DNA from 4 places in the Nonomuraea composti genome. Region 4 is predicted to be linked to each of the others. Evidence: riboswitches for the same ligand, from Rfam matches in the RefSeq annotation. Region 4 holds a riboswitch; each other region holds the start of a gene.

Region 1 (4,331 bases), on a different contig from region 4:
ATGGCCCAGAACCTGGTCGAGCGCGGCATCCGGGTCAACGCCGTCGCGCCCGGACCGGTGTGGACGCCGCTGATCCCGGCGACCATGCCGCAGGAGAAGGTGGAGCAGTTCGGCAAGCAGGTGCCGATGGGGCGGGCCGCCGACCCGGACGAGATCGCCCCGTCGTACGTGTTCTTCGCCTCGAACCGGCTCTCGTCGTATTACACGGGCGAGGTGCTGGCCCCGATCGGCGGGGAGACGCTGCCGGGTTAGGCGCGGCCCGCGTCCTTGATGGACACGATCGAGGCGGTCTGGAACTTCTTGTGCCCCTTGCCGTCGCCGCCGACGGTGGCCGTGTAGGTCTTGTACGTCCAGCTCAGGCTGTACTTGATGGTGATCTTGTGCTTGGTCGTGCACCGGTTGTGCCAGTAGACGGTCACCGAGGTGTTCCCGTCGCCCCAGGACCAGGCGAAGCACCCGGCCACCCCCCGGTGGACGTCGGCGGAGGCCGGCGTGGCGGCGAGCCCTGCGACGACGGCGGACGCGGCGGCGACGACCGCCGCGCGAGTTCTGATCGACACGAAAGATCCTCTCTTCTGGTGGTCGTGGAAGCCCCGGCCGGGCTCACTGTCACGTTGCCACCAGAAGAGCGGCAATCCCCGTCATCAATGTCCAGACCTGCGGGTTTGGACATTGGACAATGCGTCACTCCACGTAGATCGTGCCCCCGAGCCGCCGGAACTCGGCCGCCTTCTCCGCGTACCCCGCGTCCCTGATCTCGTGGCTGATCCGCATCGAGCAGAACTTGGGGCCGCACATCGAGCAGAAGTGCGCGGTCTTCGCGGGCGCGGCCGGCAGCGTCTCGTCGTGGAACGAGCGCGCCGTCTCAGGGTCGAGCGACAGGTCGAACTGGTCCTCCCAGCGGAACTCGAAGCGCGCGTCCGACAGCGCGTCGTCCCACGCCTGCGCGCGCGGATGCCCCTTGGCCAGGTCCGCCGCATGAGCGGCGATCTTGTACGTGATCACGCCGGTCTTGACGTCGTCCTTGTCGGGCAGGCCCAGATGCTCCTTGGGGGTGACGTAGCAGAGCATGGCCGTGCCGTACCAGCCGATCATGGCGGCCCCGATGCCCGAGGTGATGTGGTCGTAGCCGGGCGCGATGTCCGTCACGAGGGGGCCGAGCGTGTAGAACGGGGCGTCGTCGCAGAGCTCGCGCTGCAGGTCGACGTTCTCCTTGATCTTGTGCATGGGCACGTGGCCCGGCCCCTCGATCATCACCTGGACGTCGTGCTCGCGCGCGATCGCCGTCAGCTCGCCCAGCGTGCGCAGCTCCGCGAACTGGGCCTCGTCGTTGGCGTCGGCGATCGAGCCGGGGCGCAGCCCGTCGCCCAGCGAGTACGACACGTCGTAGCGGGCCAGGATCTCGCACATCTCGGCGAAGTTCTCGTACAGGAAGCTCTCGCGGTGGTGCGCCAGGCACCAGGCGGCCATGATCGAGCCGCCCCGCGAGACGATGCCCGTCTTCCGCCCGGCGGTCAGCGGCACGTGCGCCAACCGCACGCCCGCGTGCACGGTCACGTAGTCGACGCCCTGCTCGCACTGCTCGATCAGCGTGTCGCGGTAGACCTCCCACGACAGCAGCTCCGGCCGGCCCTTCACCTTCTCCAGCGCCTGGTAGATCGGCACCGTGCCGACCGGGACGGGCGAGTTGCGCAGGATCCACTCCCGGGTCTCGTGGATGTCGGCGCCGGTGGACAGATCCATGATCGTGTCGGCGCCCCAGCGCGTCGCCCACGTCATCTTCTCGACCTCCTCCTCGATGGAGGAGGTGACGGCCGAGTTGCCGATGTTGGCGTTGATCTTCACGAGGAACTCGCGGCCGATGATCATCGGCTCGGACTCCGGGTGGTTGACGTTCGCGGGGATGATGGCCCGGCCGGCGGCCACCTCCTGGCGGACGAACTCGGGGGTGACGCCCTCGCGCACCGCGACGAACTCCATCTCCCTGGTCACCAGCCCGCGCCGGGCGCAGCCCACCTGCGTGACCGGGTGACCCGCCCGCGCCCGCTCCCGCACCCACTCCTCGCGCCGGCGCGGCAGGCCCCGCCGCGGGTCCGGCTCGTAGGCGGGGTCGGTGTACGGGCCCGAGGTGTCGTACAGCGTCACCGACGAGCCGTTCGACAGGCGCACCTCGCGCATCGGCACCCGCAGCTCACCTTGGTAAACCTTGGAAAAACGCGCGCTCGTCATCGCGCAAACTCCCTTCGCCGGCATTATCCGGAGCAGGTTCTGGCGGTCGGCGGCTGTCAGCCGTCCTCTCAGCCCGGTCTCCACCGGGCTCCCGCGTTGGTCGGCGGTGATCGTACCCACGCCCCGGCCCGCCCGAAACCCGCGCCGCGCAGGTTTGGCGATCGCCGTCAGCGGTACGGTCCCCATCAGGGGAAACATGAAGAGATTCGCCGCTGTCGCAGGACTCATCGTCGTGCTGGCCGCGTCCGGCGCCACCGCCGCCGCCGGGGACGGCATGGATCGGCACGAAGTCAGCCAGGAACAGTACGACACTCTGATCGCCCAGTGCCGCTACTCCGACACGGGGAAGGCGAAGTGCCGGGCGGCCGTCAAGCGCATGTACCGCGTCGGCAGGACCGACCCGGGGCTCGACTGCCGCACCTACTCCGGCGTCACCGTCTGCGGCACGCTCAAGCTCAGCAGGTCCGAGCGCAGGTGCGCCCGCGACTCCGAGGCACAGGGGCTGCCGTTCCGCCGTGCCGAGGTCGAGTGTTACGCGCTGTCATGATCGTCGTAGGGGTGGACGGCTCCCGTACCGGGCTGGAGGCCGCCGGCTGGGCCGCCGCCGAGGCCCGGCTCAGGCAGGCGCCGCTGACCGTCGCGCACGCCGTGCCGAAGTGGGTGTGCGAGGGCGCCGTCCGCTACGCCGAGGTGGCCCAGTGGATGCGCGACGGCGCCGAGACCGTCCTCACCGCCGCCTGCGAACGCGCCCGCCGGGTGTGGCCCGAGGTGCGCCTCGACGGCGCGCTGCTCCCCGGCGACCCCCGCTCGGCGCTGGTCAAGGCGTCCGAGGAGGCCGAGCTGCTGGTGGTGGGCAGCCGCGGCATCGGCGGCGTGCGCGGCCTGCTGGTCGGATCCGTCGCGTACGGCGTCGCCGCGCACGCGCCCTCCGACGTCGTGCTCATCCACGACCCGCCCCCGTCGCCGCGCGGCGAGGTCGTGGCCGGCACCGACGGCTCACCCGGCGCCGGGCGGGCCCTCGACTTCGCCTTCACCGAGGCCGAGCTGCGCGGCGCCCGGCTCCGCGTCGTCCGCGCATGGGCCTGGCCCCAGCCCGGCGGCTTCGAGCCCGCCTCCCGCGAGAGCGAGCAGGACACGCTGCGTGCGCTGAAAGAGTCGCTGGCCGGGCACCGGGAGCGGCACCCCGGGGTGCACGTGGTGGCCGAGGTCGTGCACGGGCACCCGGTGGAAGTGCTCAAGGAGGCGTCCGCGCGCGCCGACCTGCTGGTGGTCGGGTCCAGGGGGCACGGGCAGCTCGCGGGCATGCTCATCGGCTCCATCAGCCAGGCGCTCCTGCACCACGCGCCGTGCCCGCTGGCGGTCGTGCGCCGCTGAAAGTTACATCCGTCCGCCCAGGTCAGCACCCCGCCATGATCGTCGTGCTTCCCGGGCCCGCTCCCGCGATCCTACGATTCGCGCAGGCTCGGGAGCTGCCGCCGCTCCTACGTTTCGCACAGGCGTACGGACGGGAGAGCACACGATGTTTCGTGCAGGCGTACGGACGGAAAAGCGCACGATGCGCAGCAGGACCACGATCGTCTCGGTAGTGACGGCGCTGGTGGCGCTGGCGGCGGCGGTGTTATTCGCGGCCACGGCCACGGCGAGCGCCGCCCCCATCAAGATCATGCCCCTGGGCGACTCCATCACCGGCTCCCCCGGCTGCTGGCGGGCCCTGCTCTGGAACCGCCTCCAGAGCACCGGCCACACCAACATCGACTTCGTCGGCACCCTGCCGCCGCAGGGCTGCGGGGTCTCCTACGACGGCGACAACGAGGGACACGGCGGCTACCTCGCCACCAACGTCGCCAACCAGGGCCTGCTGCCCGGCTGGCTCTCCGCCACCAAGCCCGACATCGTCCTGATGCACTTCGGCACCAACGACGTGTGGAGCAACATCGCGCCGGCGACGATCCTCAGCGCGTTCACGACACTCGTGGGCCAGATGCGGGCCAGCAACCCCAACATGAAGATCCTCGTCGCCAAGATCATCCCGATGAACCCGTCCACCTGCGCCGACTGCGCCCAGCGCGCCGTCAACTTCAACAACGCCATCCCCGCCTGGG
Region 2 (4,331 bases), on a different contig from region 4:
ACCACCACGCGCCGCACCCCCAGCGACAGGACCTCGTCGAGGTTGGCGAGGTCGATGCCGCCGATGCCGAACCACGGCCGCGGGGTGTCCAGCGACGCCGCGTGCCGGAGCAGCGGCGGGCCGGGGGCCGGGCGGCCGGGCTTGGTCGGGGTGGGCCAGATGGGGCCGCAGCAGAAGTAGTCGACGCCCTCCTCCACGGCCGCGGCGGATGCCTCGGCGGTGGAGTGGGTGGACCGTCCGATGACGATGTCGTCGCCGAGTATCTCTCGCGCGACCGTCACGGGAAGGTCGTCCTGCCCCAGGTGGAGCACGTCGGGCCGGGCGGCGTAGGCGATGTCCGCCCGGTCGTTGACGGCCAGCAGCTTGCCGTGCCGGTCGCAGGCGTCGCGGAAGACTTCGAGGAGCGCGAGTTCTTCGCGGGCCTCCAGGCCCTTCTCCCGCAGCTGGATGATGTCCACGCCGCCGGCCAGCACCGAGTCGAGGAACTCTGCCAGATCGCCGCGGTCGCGGCGGCCGTCTGTGCAGAGATAGAGGCGGGCCTCAGAAAGCGAGGGCTTGGGCACGCCGCTTGACCTCAGTGTGACGGCCGGCCTTGATCGCCTCGATGGGCGACCCCGGCAGGGACTCGTCTGGGGTGAAGAGCCAGCGCAGCGCCTCGACATCGTCGTAGCCGGCGTCCTGCAACACGGTGAGCGTGCCTGGCAGGCCCTTCATCACGTCCTTTCCGTCGAGGAACACCGCGGGCACCTGCGGCCCGCCGCTGCCCCGGCGCACGCCGAGGAGCTTGTGGTCCCGGAGGAGTTGCTTGGCCCGCCCGATCGGGAGATCGAGGCGCGAGGCCACTTCGGGGAGGGTGAGCCACTCGTCTACGAGCTGGTCGGTCTCCCGGTCGATCTGTGCAACAGAAAGCGTCACGAAACCACAACTACCACATGGCGTGCTTGCTCAAACAACACAATCCCGTAGGGGTACTTGTGGATCTACCAGGCGTTCCGCGTCGAGACGGGACCCGGCGTCGATGATACGGCGTCCTTGGACGAGATCGCGCGGCCGGTCCACGGCGAGGACGGCGGCGAGGGTGTCGTCGGCGGTGAGCCAGACGGCCGACCATTTGTCCTCGGGTTCGCCGCGATAGATGAGCCGGTCGCCCGCGGGGTGGTGGCCGGCGTACTGGAGCATGTGCCCGAACTGCTCGGACCAGAAGTACGGCACCGGGTCGTACACCGCCTCCTCGCCCAGCAGCGTCGCGGCGGCGACCTCGGGGGCGTTGAGGGCGGTGTCCCAGTGCTCGACCCGCAGGCGGGTGCGCCAGCGGCGCGACCACCAGGCGGCGCAGTCGCCGACGGCGACGACGCCGGGCAGCGAGGCGCGCAGGTGCTCGTCGGTGACGACGCCGTTGTGCAGGTCGATGTCGGCGTCGGCGAGCCATTCGACGGCGGGGCGGACGCCGATGCCGGTGACGACGACGTGCGCGTCGACGAACTCGCCGCCGACCAGCCGCACGCCGCCCTCGTCGACGGAGTCGACCATGACGCCGAGCCGCAGGTCGAGGCCGTCGTACCAGGGCAGGGTGCGCCCGCCGATCTCGGTGCCGACGGCGGTCGACAGCGGCGTGGAGGCGCTCTCGATGACCGTGACCTCGCAGCCGGCGCGGCGGGCGGCGGTGGCGACCTCGGCGCCGATCCAGCCGGCGCCGATGATCGCGACGCGGGCGCCGGGGACGAGCACGGCGCGCAGCTCGTGGGCGTCGTCGATGGTGCGCAGGACGTGCTGCGGGCCGTCGCCGGGCAGCCGGATCGGGTCGGCGCCGGTGGAGATCACGAGGCCGTCGTAGGGGACCTCGCCCTCGGTGGTCTCCACGACGCCGGGACGCAGCGACTTGGCGGCGACGCCCGCCCAGAACTCGACGCCGAGAGCGTCGAGGTCGGTGTCGACGTAGCTGGTGTCGGCCTCGCCCTTCAGCACCGCCTTGGACAGCGGCGGACGGTCATAGGGCCGATGGCGCTCCTCGCCGATCAGCGTGATCCGGCCGGTGAAGCCGCGCCCGCGCAGGGCCTCCACCGTACGCACTCCGGCCAGGCCGGCTCCCACCACCACGACATGGTTCACGCTCATGACCATAACGGGGGGCGTGCCCGGGCGTCGCACCGAGGCCGTAGGCTGTTCGGGTAAGACGCGCGGGAGTCCGGCCGTTCACCGGGCTGAGAGGAAGGCTTTCACGGGCCTTCGACCGCAAGACACCTGATCCGGATCATGCCGGCGAAGGGAGCGCAGGTGGATGTGATCGTGGGTGGCGGGGTCGTCGGGCTCTCGGTGGCCTGGCGGATGGCGCGCGAGGGGCGGCCCGTCACCGTGGTGGATCCGGCTCCCGGCAAGGGGGCCTCGTACGCGGCGGCGGGGATGCTCGCGCCGGTCAGCGAGGTGACCTACACCGAGGGGCCGTTGCTGCGGCTGGGGGTGGCCTCGCTGCGGCGCTGGCCCGCCTTCGCCGCCGAGCTGGCCGCCGACGCGGGCTTCACGGCAGAGGGCGGCGTGGCGCGGGCCGAGGCGCGGGCGCTGGATCTGCGGGCCGACGGGACCCTGGACGTCGCGTTCGGGGCCGATGACATGGCCGCGCTGGGCGAGCTGGCCGCGTACATGGAGAAGCTGGGGCTGCCGGTCGAGCGGCTCACCGGCCGTGAGTGCCGCCGCCTGGAGCCCATGCTGGCCCCGTCCGTGCGCGGCGGCCTGCTCGCGCCGGGCGACGCGTGGGTGGACCCGCGCCGCGTGACGGCGGCCCTGCTGGCCGCGCTGGAGCGGCTGGGCGTCCCCGTGGTGCGGGCGCGCGCGACCGGGCTCCTGTACGAGGGCGGAAGGGTCGCGGGGGTACGCCTCGCCCCGCCGTCCTCCGATCAGGAGCCCGAGCACGAGCCCGAGCACGAGCACGAGCCCGAGCACGGCCCGGGAGAGGTGCCCGGCGAGGCGCGGGGTGAGGTGCGGGGTGAGCGGGTCGTGGTGGCGGCCGGGGCGTGGAGCTCGGAGCTGGCCGAGGTGCCGGTGCGGCCGGTCAAGGGGCAGATCATGCGGTTGCGCTCGCCGCGGCCGCTGCTCAGCCGGTGTGTACGCGGCACCGTGCACGGCTCGCCCGTCTACCTGGTCCCCCGGGGCGACGGCGAGCTCGTGGTCGGGGCCACGCAGGAGGAGATGGGCTTCGACACGAAGGTGACGGCGGGCGGGCTCTACGAGCTGCTGCGGGACGCCAGGGAGCTGGTGCCGGGCGTCACCGAGCTGGAGGTCGCCGACGTGGTGGCGGGGCTGCGTCCGGGCACTCCGGACAACCTTCCGCTGATCGGCCCGAGCGGGACGCCGGGGCTGGCGTACGCGACGGGGCATCACCGGGGCGGCGTCCTGCTGGCCCCGCTCACGACCGCGATCCTGCTGGGTGAGGAGAGCGAGCTGGCGGCGCTGTGCGCGCCAGGGAGATTTCGGGAAATTTCATGATTGTTGTGATCAACGGCTCTACCCACGAGGTGGCCGACGGCATGACCGTGGCCCAGGCCGTACACACGCTGACCTCGGCCACCACCGGAGTGGCCGTGGCCGTGAACGACGAGGTGGTCACGCGCGGCGCCTGGGAGACGACGGCGCTGCGCGACCGTGACCGCGTGGAGGTGCTGACGGCGGTGCAAGGTGGATGATCTGATCATCGCCGGGGAGAAGTTCTCCTCCCGGCTCATCATGGGCACCGGCGGCGCGCCCTCGCTGGAGGTGCTCGACCAGGCGCTGGTCGCGTCGGGCACCGAGCTGACCACGGTGGCGATGCGCCGGCTCGACCCCGGCACCCGCGGCTCCGTCCTCGACGTGCTGCGCCAGCGCGACATCAAGGTGCTGCCGAACACGGCGGGCTGCTTCACCGCGGGCGAGGCCGTGCTGACGGCCCGGCTGGCCAGGGAGGCGCTGGGCACCGACTGGGTCAAGCTGGAGGTCATCGCCGACGAGCGGACGCTGCTGCCCGACCCGATCGAGACGTTCGACGCGGCCGAGCGGCTGGTGGCCGAGGGGTTCGTGGTGCTGCCGTACATCGGCGACGACCCGGCGCTGGCGCGGCGGCTGGAGCAGGCCGGCTGCGCCGCCGTGATGCCCCTGGGGGCGCCGATCGGCTCGGGGCTCGGCATCCGCAACCCGCACAACATCGAGCTCATCGTGGAGGCCGCCTCGGTGCCGGTCATCCTCGACGCGGGCATCGGCACGGCCAGCGACGCCGCGCTGGCGATGGAGCTGGGCTGCGACGCCGTCCTGCTGGCCACGGCGGTCACCCGGGCACAGCGGCCCGACCTCATGGCGGCGGCCAT
Region 3 (4,331 bases), on a different contig from region 4:
GCGTCCGTGGCGCCGCCGAGGGCGGCCACGTTCACGGCGGTCACCATCGACAGGCCCAGGGCCGCCCCGAACTGGAACGAGGAGTTGATCAGGCCGCCCGCCAGGCCCTGCTCGTGCTCGGCGATGCCGTCCGTGGCCACGATCGTCAGCGGGCCGTAGACGAAGGCGAACATCAGGCCGATCAGCAGCATCGACGGCAGCATGGCCGCGTACGTCCAGTCCAGGCCCACGCCGAGGAACAACGCGTAGGCCAGCAGGCCCGACAGCAGGCCGCCGAGCACGACCTTGGCGTTGCCGTACCGGTTGACCAGCCAGGGTGTGAGCGTGGGGGCCAGCACCACGTCCGCGGCGGCGGCCAGCAGGGCCAGGCCCGTCTGGACGGTGGACCAGCCGCGCAGCTCCTGGAGGTAGAGCGTGACCAGGAACTGGAAGCCGAAGAAGGAGGCCGTGAGCAGCGCGGCCATGACGTTCGCGCGGACCAGCGGGCCCGAGCGCAGGATCCCGAGGCGGACGAGCGGGCTGGCGGAGCGGCGCTCGACGGCGACGAAGAGCGCGAGCAGGGCCAGGCCGGCGGCGAAGGCCCCCACGGTCAGGAGCGGGCCGTCGGAGGGGTGCTCCAGGCGTACGACGCCGTAGACGAGCAGGATCATCGCCCCCGTGATGGTGATCGCGCCCGCCACGTCGAAGCTCCCCTCCGCGCGGTCGCCCCGGTCCTTGATCAGGGGGACGGCGGCGACCAGGATGGCCAGCGCCAGCAGGACGGGCGCGAAGAACACCCAGCGCCAGCCCATCGCGGCCAGCAGCCCGCCGATCACGAGACCGAGCGCGAAGCCGCCGGCGGCGGTGCCCGCGTAGATCAGCAGGGCCCGGTTGCGCTGCGGGCCCTCCGGAAAGTTCGTGGTGATGAGGGACAGGCCGGCGGGCGTCATGAACGCGGCGGCCACCCCCGTGACGAACCTGGCCACCAGCAGCACCCACCCCTCCTCAGCGAAGCCGCCCAGCCCTGAGAAGAGCAGGAACACCACCAGCCAGAGCAGGAACATCCGCCGCCGCCCCAGCAGGTCGGCCGCCCGCCCGCCGAGCAACATGAAACCGCCGTAACCCAGCACGTACGCGCTCACGACCCCGCTCAGCATGCCGGTGGACAACCCCAGGTCGGCCCGGATGGACGGGAGCGCGACGTTCAGCATGGCGACGTCGATGCCCTCAAGGAAGATGGCACCGCACAACACGATCAGGACACCCCAGGATCGGGTGGGCACAGGCATGACAAAGACCCCCGGTTACGAATAGGCATTCGGTTCTCTCTTGTAACCGCCCCACATCATGCGCCAGCATGATTTGTCGTGGAAGAAGGCACTTCTCAATCACTCGGTTACTGCGAAGGCACCGTGGACGACGACTACGACGTGCGCCAGTGGGACGTGCGTGAAGACTGCGAGGTCCGCCAGATACTCGACCGCATCGCCGACAAGTGGTCGCTGCTGGTCATCGCCCTGCTCGACTGCCAGAGCCTGCGCTTCACCCAGCTCCGCCGCGAGATCGACGGCATCAGCCAGCGCATGCTCAGCGTCACGCTGCGCCAGCTCGAACGCGACGGCCTGGTCAGCCGCACCGTGCACCCGGTCGTGCCGCCACGCGTGGACTACGAGCTGACGCCGCTCGGCCGGACGCTGCACCAGACCATCAAGTCGCTGGTGACGTGGACCGAGCAGCACCAGGAGGAGATCATCGCGGCCCGTGCGTCCTACGATGCCAGGCGCGAGATGATGGAGACATGACCGTTCCCGAGATCGAGGCCACCGCCGTTCCCGCAGACGCCTACCTGCTCGACGTCCGCGAGCAGGACGAATGGCTGGCCGGCCACGCGCCTGAGGCCGTCCACATCCCCATGACCCAGATCCAGGGCCGGGTGGACGAGGTGCCGAGCGACCGTCCCGTCTACGTCGTCTGCCGGGTGGGCGGCCGGTCCATGAACGTGGCGGCCTGGCTCAACCAGCTCGGGCGCGAGGCGATCAACGTGGGCGGCGGCATGCAGGCGTGGGAGTCCGCCCGCCGGCCGATGGTCAGCGAAACGGGACAGCCGCCGTACGTCGCCTGAACTCGCCCACTATGGTGGTTCTGCCGTCATTGAGGCATGATGAGGGCACAAACTACAGATCGTCGCGGGAGCTTGGGGCAACCAGGCTGAGAGGGCAGATACCGCTGCTGCCGACCGCCTGAACCTGTCCGGGTAATGCCGGCGTAGGGAGTGTGCGATGTCGCATGTCGCCGACGAAGTTCCGCTGACACTCGAAGGGCGGCCGCCGAAGACGCTGGGCGTGCTCGACCAGGGCGCGCTCTGGGCGAACCTCGGCGTCAGCCTCCTCGGCTTCTCCGGGGCGATGTTCCTGGTCGACCCGCTGGGCAACGCCCCGCTGAGCCTCGCGGCGGCGCTCGTGGCCACCGTGGTCGGCAGCCTGATCGGCACGGCCATGGTGGGCCTGTCGGCGGTGCCGGGCACGCAGACGGGGCAGCCGGCGATGGTGCTGCTGCGCGGGCTGTTCGGGGCCCGGATCTCGTACGTGCCGACGGTGCTGAACATCGTGCAGATGCTCGGCTGGGGCGCGTTCGAGCTGTGGGTGATCGCCACCGCCGCGGGCACGATCTTCCCCGTGCCGTACGCGGTGTGGGTGATCGTGGCGGGGGTGCTGACCACGGCGCTGACGATCTGGCCGCTCGGGTCGATCCGGGTGCTGCGCCGGTACGTGACCGTCGGGGTGATCGTCGCGCTGGTCTGGTTCGCCTGGTTCTTCCTGCGGGAGGCGCCGCCGCAGGAGGGCGGCTCGTGGACGGCCTTCCCCGCCGCGGTCGACTACGTGATCGCGCTGTCGGTCTCGTGGGTGCCGATGGCGGCCGACTTCGCCCGGCACTCGCGCTCCACCGGCGCCGCCTTCACCGGGGTCGTCGGCGGCTACACGCTGGCCCAGGTGGCCTGCCTGGGGCTCGGCGTGTACGCGGTGGCGCTGGCGGGCGACGCCGACTCCGTGTTCGGCACGTTCGTCGCGGTGCCGCTGGGCGCGTTGTTCTTCGCGATCCTCGTGCTGCGCGAGACCGACCAGTCGTTCGCCAACGTCTACTCCACCACGGTCTCGCTGCAGAACCTGATGCCCCGCGTGGACCGCCGGGTCTTCTCCGTCGCCATCGGCGTGCTCACCGTCGTGATCGCCCTGCTCGTGGACGTGACCTCGTACGGCGCGTTCCTGGGCGTGATCGGCGCGGTGTTCGTGCCGATGTTCGCGGTGCTGGCCGTGGACTACTTCCTGCTCGGCGGCGCCCGGCGCTGGAACACCGAGGAGTGGGCGCCGTCGCGCTGGTCGATGCTGGTGCCGTGGGCGCTGGGCTTCGCGGCCTACTGGCTGACGACCTCGACGCCGACGATCGCGGCGTGGGACGCGTTCTGGGCGGGCGCGCGCGAGGCCATCGGCTTCACCCGGCAGGTGTGGATGAACGGGGCGCTGGGCGGCGCGCTGGTGGCCGCCGTGGTCACGCTGCTCATCGGCCTGCTGGTGCGGAGGCCTTCCGTTCGACGTTGAGCAGGTGCTGCTTGGCGTGCTGCCCGCCCGCGTAGTCGCCGAGCGCGCCGTCCTCGCGCACCACCCGGTGGCAGGGCACGATCACGCAGACGGGGTTGGAGGCGAGGGCGTTGCCGATGGCGCGCAGCGCGCGCGGCCGGCCGATGCTCTCGCCGATGCGCTCCAAGGTCGTGGTGGTGCCGTAGGGGACGGCCATGGTCTTCTGCAGCACCGTGCGCGCGAACGGCGTGGCCAGCGCCAGGTCCACCGGTGTGGCGAACGTGCGCAGCCGCCCCGAGAAGTACGCGTCGAGCTCTCTGCGCACCGGGTCGAGCCGCCTGGCGTCGGGCCCGATGAACGTGCCCACGTGCCGGCTGACCAGCTCGTACACGTCGTTCTCTGCCTCGAAGCTGCACGCCGCGATGCCCTTGCCGGTGACGGCCAGCACCAGCCTGCCCACGGCGCCGTCGTAGGTGCCGAAGGCGATGTCGGGCGGGGTCTCGCCCCGATAGGTGCTGGAGGTCACCCGCAACAGGGCATCGAGATCGTTGCTCGACATGCCTCGCACCCTCCCACCGCCGGGAATCACCGTGACCGCAGCGTATCGGACGGATCTCCCGACGCACCCACCGCACCACGTGCACTATGGAGTAGTGGGGGACGAATGGGCCGGTAGTGACGATGAGATCGCTCGCGCGGCGCTCGCCAGCTCGCCCAACGCCGTCGTGGCGCTCGACCGGGATCAGAGCGTGCTGGTGTGGAACGCCGCGGCGGAGC
Region 4 (4,331 bases):
CGGCGGTCATGGGCGGAAGCGCCCCGCAGGTCGCCGCAGGATGCGGGGTGGTGAAGGCGGTGATCGACATCATCAACGGGGTGCTAAAGGAAATGGAGGAGAGCGAGATGGCCGCCGCCGCCAGGGGCAGCAGGTCCCATGGCGAAGGCGCCGGTGTGGCCGTCATCACCAAAACGAGCAATTGCAGGTTCAGTAAGTACGCGCCCAACTGCAAACCCGAGTACGCGCATGTCACAGACACCAGATACGCGCCGCTGTGATCGCGGACCATGGAAGCCGATGGAGAACAGATGACGGATGTGGCCGGAGCCCGGCGAAGCTCGACCGGCTTCCACCGTGCCCTCCCGGCGGCGCTCGCCCTTTGTCTGGTCATCGTCCTGGGTGCCGGCGGCCTCGCTTGGAAGCGCGAGCACGACAGAACATGGGCCCAGGAACGCCTCGCCCTGGCTCGTGGGCTCGCACTACACGCCGCCGAGACGCGTGACACCGACCCGGTGACGGCACGCAGGTTCGGAGCAGCCGCGGTCGCGCTCCATCCCGACGAGCAGACACGCGCCGGGCTGGCGGACACCCTGCTCATGTGGCGGCGCGAGCACCTGTCCGGCCCCACGACCGGCGGTGATCAGGACGTGGCCCTGAGCGCTGACGGACAGATCGCTCTTACCGAGGACGCGGACGGAGTGAGTGTGCACGACCTCAAGACCTGGCTCGATCCGGAGGTCGCCGGGAAAGCCGGCCGGCTCGCCGTGCTGAAGGGACATGAAGGAGAGGTGACCGCGGTGGCGCTGTCGCCTGACGGGCGGACCGCCCTGGTAGGCGGCGGCGATGGCGCCACGATCGTCTGGGACCTTCTCGACCCGGCCCACCCGAGACGCGAGACCACGCTAGCCGGTGAGGTGAAGGACGGCCCCGTTCGCGAGCTGGCGCTCTCGGATGACAGCCGGACTGTCGTGGTCGGCGACGACAGCGGCCGCATGACCGTGTGGGATCTGACCGACACGTCCCGTCCAGCGCGGCGCTCGGTCACCCAGGCCGACCGCGACGGCGTACAGGACCTGGCGCTGAGCGCCGACGGCAGGACCGCCGTCACCGTGGGAGACGGAGGCTCAGCAGTCGTCTGGAACCTGGCGGACCTCTCAGATCCCGTCAGGACAGCCGAGCCCGCGTTCTCCGGCGGCCCGGTGACGGCCATGGCCATGAGCGCGAACGGCAGGACCGCGCTCGTCGCCGGCCCTGAGCGGGTCACCGTATGGAACCTCGATGATCCTTCGGCTCCCGGTGAGGTCGCCGGCGTGGATCTGCCGGACATCACCGGGATGGCCCTGACCTCGGACGGACGGACCGCCATCCTCGCGAGCAGCCTCGGTGACGGAATCCTCTGGAACCTGTCCCAGCCATCTCGCCCAGTCCGGCTGGCCTCCTTGAAGGGGAACACGGAGGACGTCAATGCCGTCGCCTTGAGCGCGGACGGCCGGGCCGCCCTGATGGCCAGCCCGTACCGAGGAGTGTTCGTCTGGAATCTCAGCGGCCTGGCCGACCTCGTCGCGGATCCCCTGAAGGCGATCTGCCGCCAGTCGGGCAACGGGGAGACCATCAGCAGGAAGGAGTGGACCACATTCGCGGGGGACGCGGACTGGTCACGGTACGGCGGCGGCGAAGAGGTGCTCTCCGTCTGCGCCATGCGCTGACCCCCTCCCCTGTTACAGTAGGCCGTTGACGCGGGGTGCCCGGAGGGCCGGGCTGAGATCACACCCGTCGAACCTGATCTAGCTCGTACTAGCGAAGGGACGTCACAGCCGTGAGCGCTGTTCCCAAAGTCCTGTCCATCGCGGGCACCGATCCCAGCGGCGGCGCCGGGATCCAGGCGGATCTGAAGACCTTCTCCGCGCTCGGCGCGTACGGCATGACTGTCGTCACCGCGCTCGTCGCGCAGACCACCACGGGCGTGACCGGCATCCACGAGGTGCCGGCCGAGTTCGCCGCCCAGCAGCTCGACACGTTGCTGACCGACGTGCCCGCCGACGCCGTGAAGATCGGCATGCTGGGCAACGCGGCGCTGATCAAGGCGGTGGCGGCGGCGCTCGACATCTACAAGCCGGCGTACGTGGTGCTCGACCCGGTCATGGTGGCCAAGAGCGGCGACCGGCTGCTGCCGGCCGACGCCGTCGCCGCGCTGCGCGAGACGCTGCTGCCCCGCGTCGACCTCATCACGCCCAACCTGCCCGAGGCGGCCGACCTGCTCGGGGAGGAGCCGGCCGCGAGCCTGGCCGACATGCACGGGCAGGCGCAGCGGCTGCGGGCGCTCGGCGCGCGGCAGGTGCTGCTCAAGGGCGGCCACCTCGACGGCGACACGTGCGTGGACGTGCTCGCGACGCCCGACGGCACGGTCGAGCTGTCCGCGCCCCGTATCGAGACGACGAACACGCACGGCACCGGCTGCACGTTGTCCTCGGCCATCGCCGCGCTGCGGCCCCGCCACGACGGCTGGGAGGGCGCGGTGCGGGCCGCGAAGGCGTACCTCACCGAGGCTCTGCGCGCGGCCGACAGCCTGCACGTCGGGCACGGCCACGGCCCCGTCCACCACTTCCACGCGATCTGGTGAGGGGGCCCACCATGTTCTGCGACGACGTCCGGCAGCGGACGGCCGAGCTGATGCGCGCCATCCACGAGCACCCCTTCATCACCGCGCTCGGCGACGGCACCCTCGACCCGGGCCGGTTCGGCTTCTACATCGCCCAGGACGCCCGCTACCTGGAGGCGTTCTCCAAGGCCCTGGCCACGGCGTCGGCGCGGGCCACGGATCCGGGCGAGGCGGCGTTCTGGGCGCGGAGCGCGCACACCGCGCTGGCCGCCGAGCGCATGCTGCACGCCGGGTACATCGAGGAGCTGGGCGTGGAGGGCTTCGACGCCTCGCCCACGTGCCTGGCGTACGCGTCCTACCTCCAGGCCACCGCGCTGACGGCGCCCTACCCGGTGATCGCGGCGGCGGTGCTGCCGTGCTTCTGGATCTACCAGGACGTCGGCACGGCGCTGCTGGAGCGCGTCGGCGACACCGGCGGCCACCCGTACGGCAAGTGGATCTCCACCTACGCCGACCCGGGCTTCGCGGCCTCCGTGGAGCAGGCCAAGGCGATCGCCGACCGGCTCGCCGCCACCGCCGGGCCCGACCTGCGCGCGGCGATGGCGCAGGCGTACTGCCGGGCGGCGGCGTACGAGTGGATGTTCTGGGACAGCGCGTGGCACCGCGAGACGTGGCCCACCCAGCGGTGGCTATCCGCTTGAGGAGGCCCTGGCCATCATCTCCTTCTCCTCGCGGGTGGCGATGAGCCCGGCCGGGGCGTAGATCTTCGACTCCTCGAACGGCTCCTCCGTGCTGGGCAGCGGCTCCCGCGCCCGGATCGCCGTGACCCACACGCGGGCGGCGTCGAGGATGACCACGATGATGAGGAGGGCGAACAGCGCCGCCAGCACGCCGTCGACGGTGGAGTTGACCACGATCTGCTGCATAGCGCCGGTCGTCTTGGCCGGCGGGAGGAGCTGCCCCTGGTCGAGCGCGGCCTGGTAGCGGTCGCGCTGGGCGAAGAAGCCGAGCGTCGGGTCGGGCGAGAACACCTTCTGGTAGCTGGCGGTCAGCGTGACCGCCGCGTCCCAGGCCAGCGGCACGCCCGTCACCCACGCCCATTTGAGCCGGCCGCTCTTGATCAGCAGCGTCGTGGCCACGGTCAGCGCGACGGCGGCGAGGAGCTGGTTGGCGATGCCGAACAGCGGGAAGAGCTGGTTGATGCCGCCGAGCGGGTCGTTGACGCCCTGGTAGAGGAAGTATCCCCAGGCGGCCACGACCACGGCGCTGGTCGCGACCAGGCCGGGCCACCAGCTCACCCGGGAGATCGGCCGCCACAGGTTGCCCAGCGTGTCCTGGAGCATGAAGCGGCCCACCCGCGTGCCGGCGTCCACGGTGGTGAGGATGAACAGCGCCTCGAACATGATCGCGAAGTGGTACCAGAACGCCTGCAGCGCCGTGCCGCCGAGGAAGCCGGAGAAGATCTGCGAGATGCCCACGGCCAGCGTGGGCGCGCCGCCCGTCCTCGCGATCAGCGTCTGCTCCTGCACGGCCGCCGCGGCGGCCTGGAGGTCCTGCGGCGTGATGACGAAGCCCATGTTCGTGACCGCCGCGGCGGCACTCTGCACGGTGGGGCCGAGCACGCCGGCCGGGGAGTTCATCGCGAAGTAGAGGCCGGGGGTCAGCACGCAGGCCGCGGTGATCGCCATGACCGCCACGAACGACTCCATGAGCATGGAGCCGTAGCCGATCATGCGGACCTGGGTCTCCT

What was found. A riboswitch is a leader RNA that binds a small molecule or an ion and turns the genes downstream of it on or off. The one in region 4 is predicted to bind thiamine pyrophosphate.
Region 1: another riboswitch for thiamine pyrophosphate. It lies ahead of thiC (phosphomethylpyrimidine synthase ThiC); the one in region 4 lies ahead of thiD (bifunctional hydroxymethylpyrimidine kinase/phosphomethylpyrimidine kinase).
Region 2: another riboswitch for thiamine pyrophosphate. It lies ahead of HCN51_RS51745 (FAD-dependent oxidoreductase); the one in region 4 lies ahead of thiD (bifunctional hydroxymethylpyrimidine kinase/phosphomethylpyrimidine kinase).
Region 3: another riboswitch for thiamine pyrophosphate. It lies ahead of HCN51_RS32080 (purine-cytosine permease family protein); the one in region 4 lies ahead of thiD (bifunctional hydroxymethylpyrimidine kinase/phosphomethylpyrimidine kinase).

Annotation. Positions count from the first base shown of each region.
Region 1 covers NZ_JAATEP010000004.1:168,959-173,289, reverse strand. Annotated here, with positions in the region: gene HCN51_RS08160 (SDR family oxidoreductase) at 1-252, shown strand, start outside; gene HCN51_RS08155 (hypothetical protein) at 249-560, opposite strand; gene thiC (phosphomethylpyrimidine synthase ThiC) at 685-2,229, opposite strand; TPP riboswitch at 2,222-2,334, opposite strand; gene HCN51_RS08145 (hypothetical protein) at 2,426-2,776, shown strand; gene HCN51_RS08140 (universal stress protein) at 2,773-3,603, shown strand; gene HCN51_RS08135 (cellulose binding domain-containing protein) at 3,785-4,331, shown strand, end outside.
Region 2 covers NZ_JAATEP010000074.1:216-4,546, forward strand. Annotated here, with positions in the region: gene thiE (thiamine phosphate synthase) at 1-563, opposite strand, end outside; gene HCN51_RS51735 (Rv2175c family DNA-binding protein) at 541-915, opposite strand; gene HCN51_RS51740 (NAD(P)/FAD-dependent oxidoreductase) at 946-2,115, opposite strand; TPP riboswitch at 2,168-2,285, shown strand; gene HCN51_RS51745 (FAD-dependent oxidoreductase) at 2,275-3,480, shown strand; gene thiS (sulfur carrier protein ThiS) at 3,477-3,677, shown strand; gene HCN51_RS51755 (thiazole synthase) at 3,670-4,331, shown strand, end outside.
Region 3 covers NZ_JAATEP010000026.1:83,957-88,287, reverse strand. Annotated here, with positions in the region: gene HCN51_RS32095 (MFS transporter) at 1-1,268, opposite strand, end outside; gene HCN51_RS32090 (winged helix-turn-helix transcriptional regulator) at 1,392-1,781, shown strand; gene HCN51_RS32085 (rhodanese-like domain-containing protein) at 1,778-2,101, shown strand; TPP riboswitch at 2,156-2,268, shown strand; gene HCN51_RS32080 (purine-cytosine permease family protein) at 2,259-3,575, shown strand; gene HCN51_RS32075 (methylated-DNA--[protein]-cysteine S-methyltransferase) at 3,535-4,113, opposite strand; gene HCN51_RS32070 (ATP-binding protein) at 4,208-4,331, shown strand, end outside.
Region 4 covers NZ_JAATEP010000014.1:70,774-75,104, reverse strand. Annotated here, with positions in the region: gene HCN51_RS21055 (RHS repeat-associated core domain-containing protein) at 1-260, shown strand, start outside; gene HCN51_RS21050 (WD40 repeat domain-containing protein) at 291-1,688, shown strand; TPP riboswitch at 1,710-1,805, shown strand; gene thiD (bifunctional hydroxymethylpyrimidine kinase/phosphomethylpyrimidine kinase) at 1,799-2,602, shown strand; gene HCN51_RS21040 (TenA family protein) at 2,614-3,282, shown strand; gene HCN51_RS21035 (carbon starvation CstA family protein) at 3,271-4,331, opposite strand, start outside.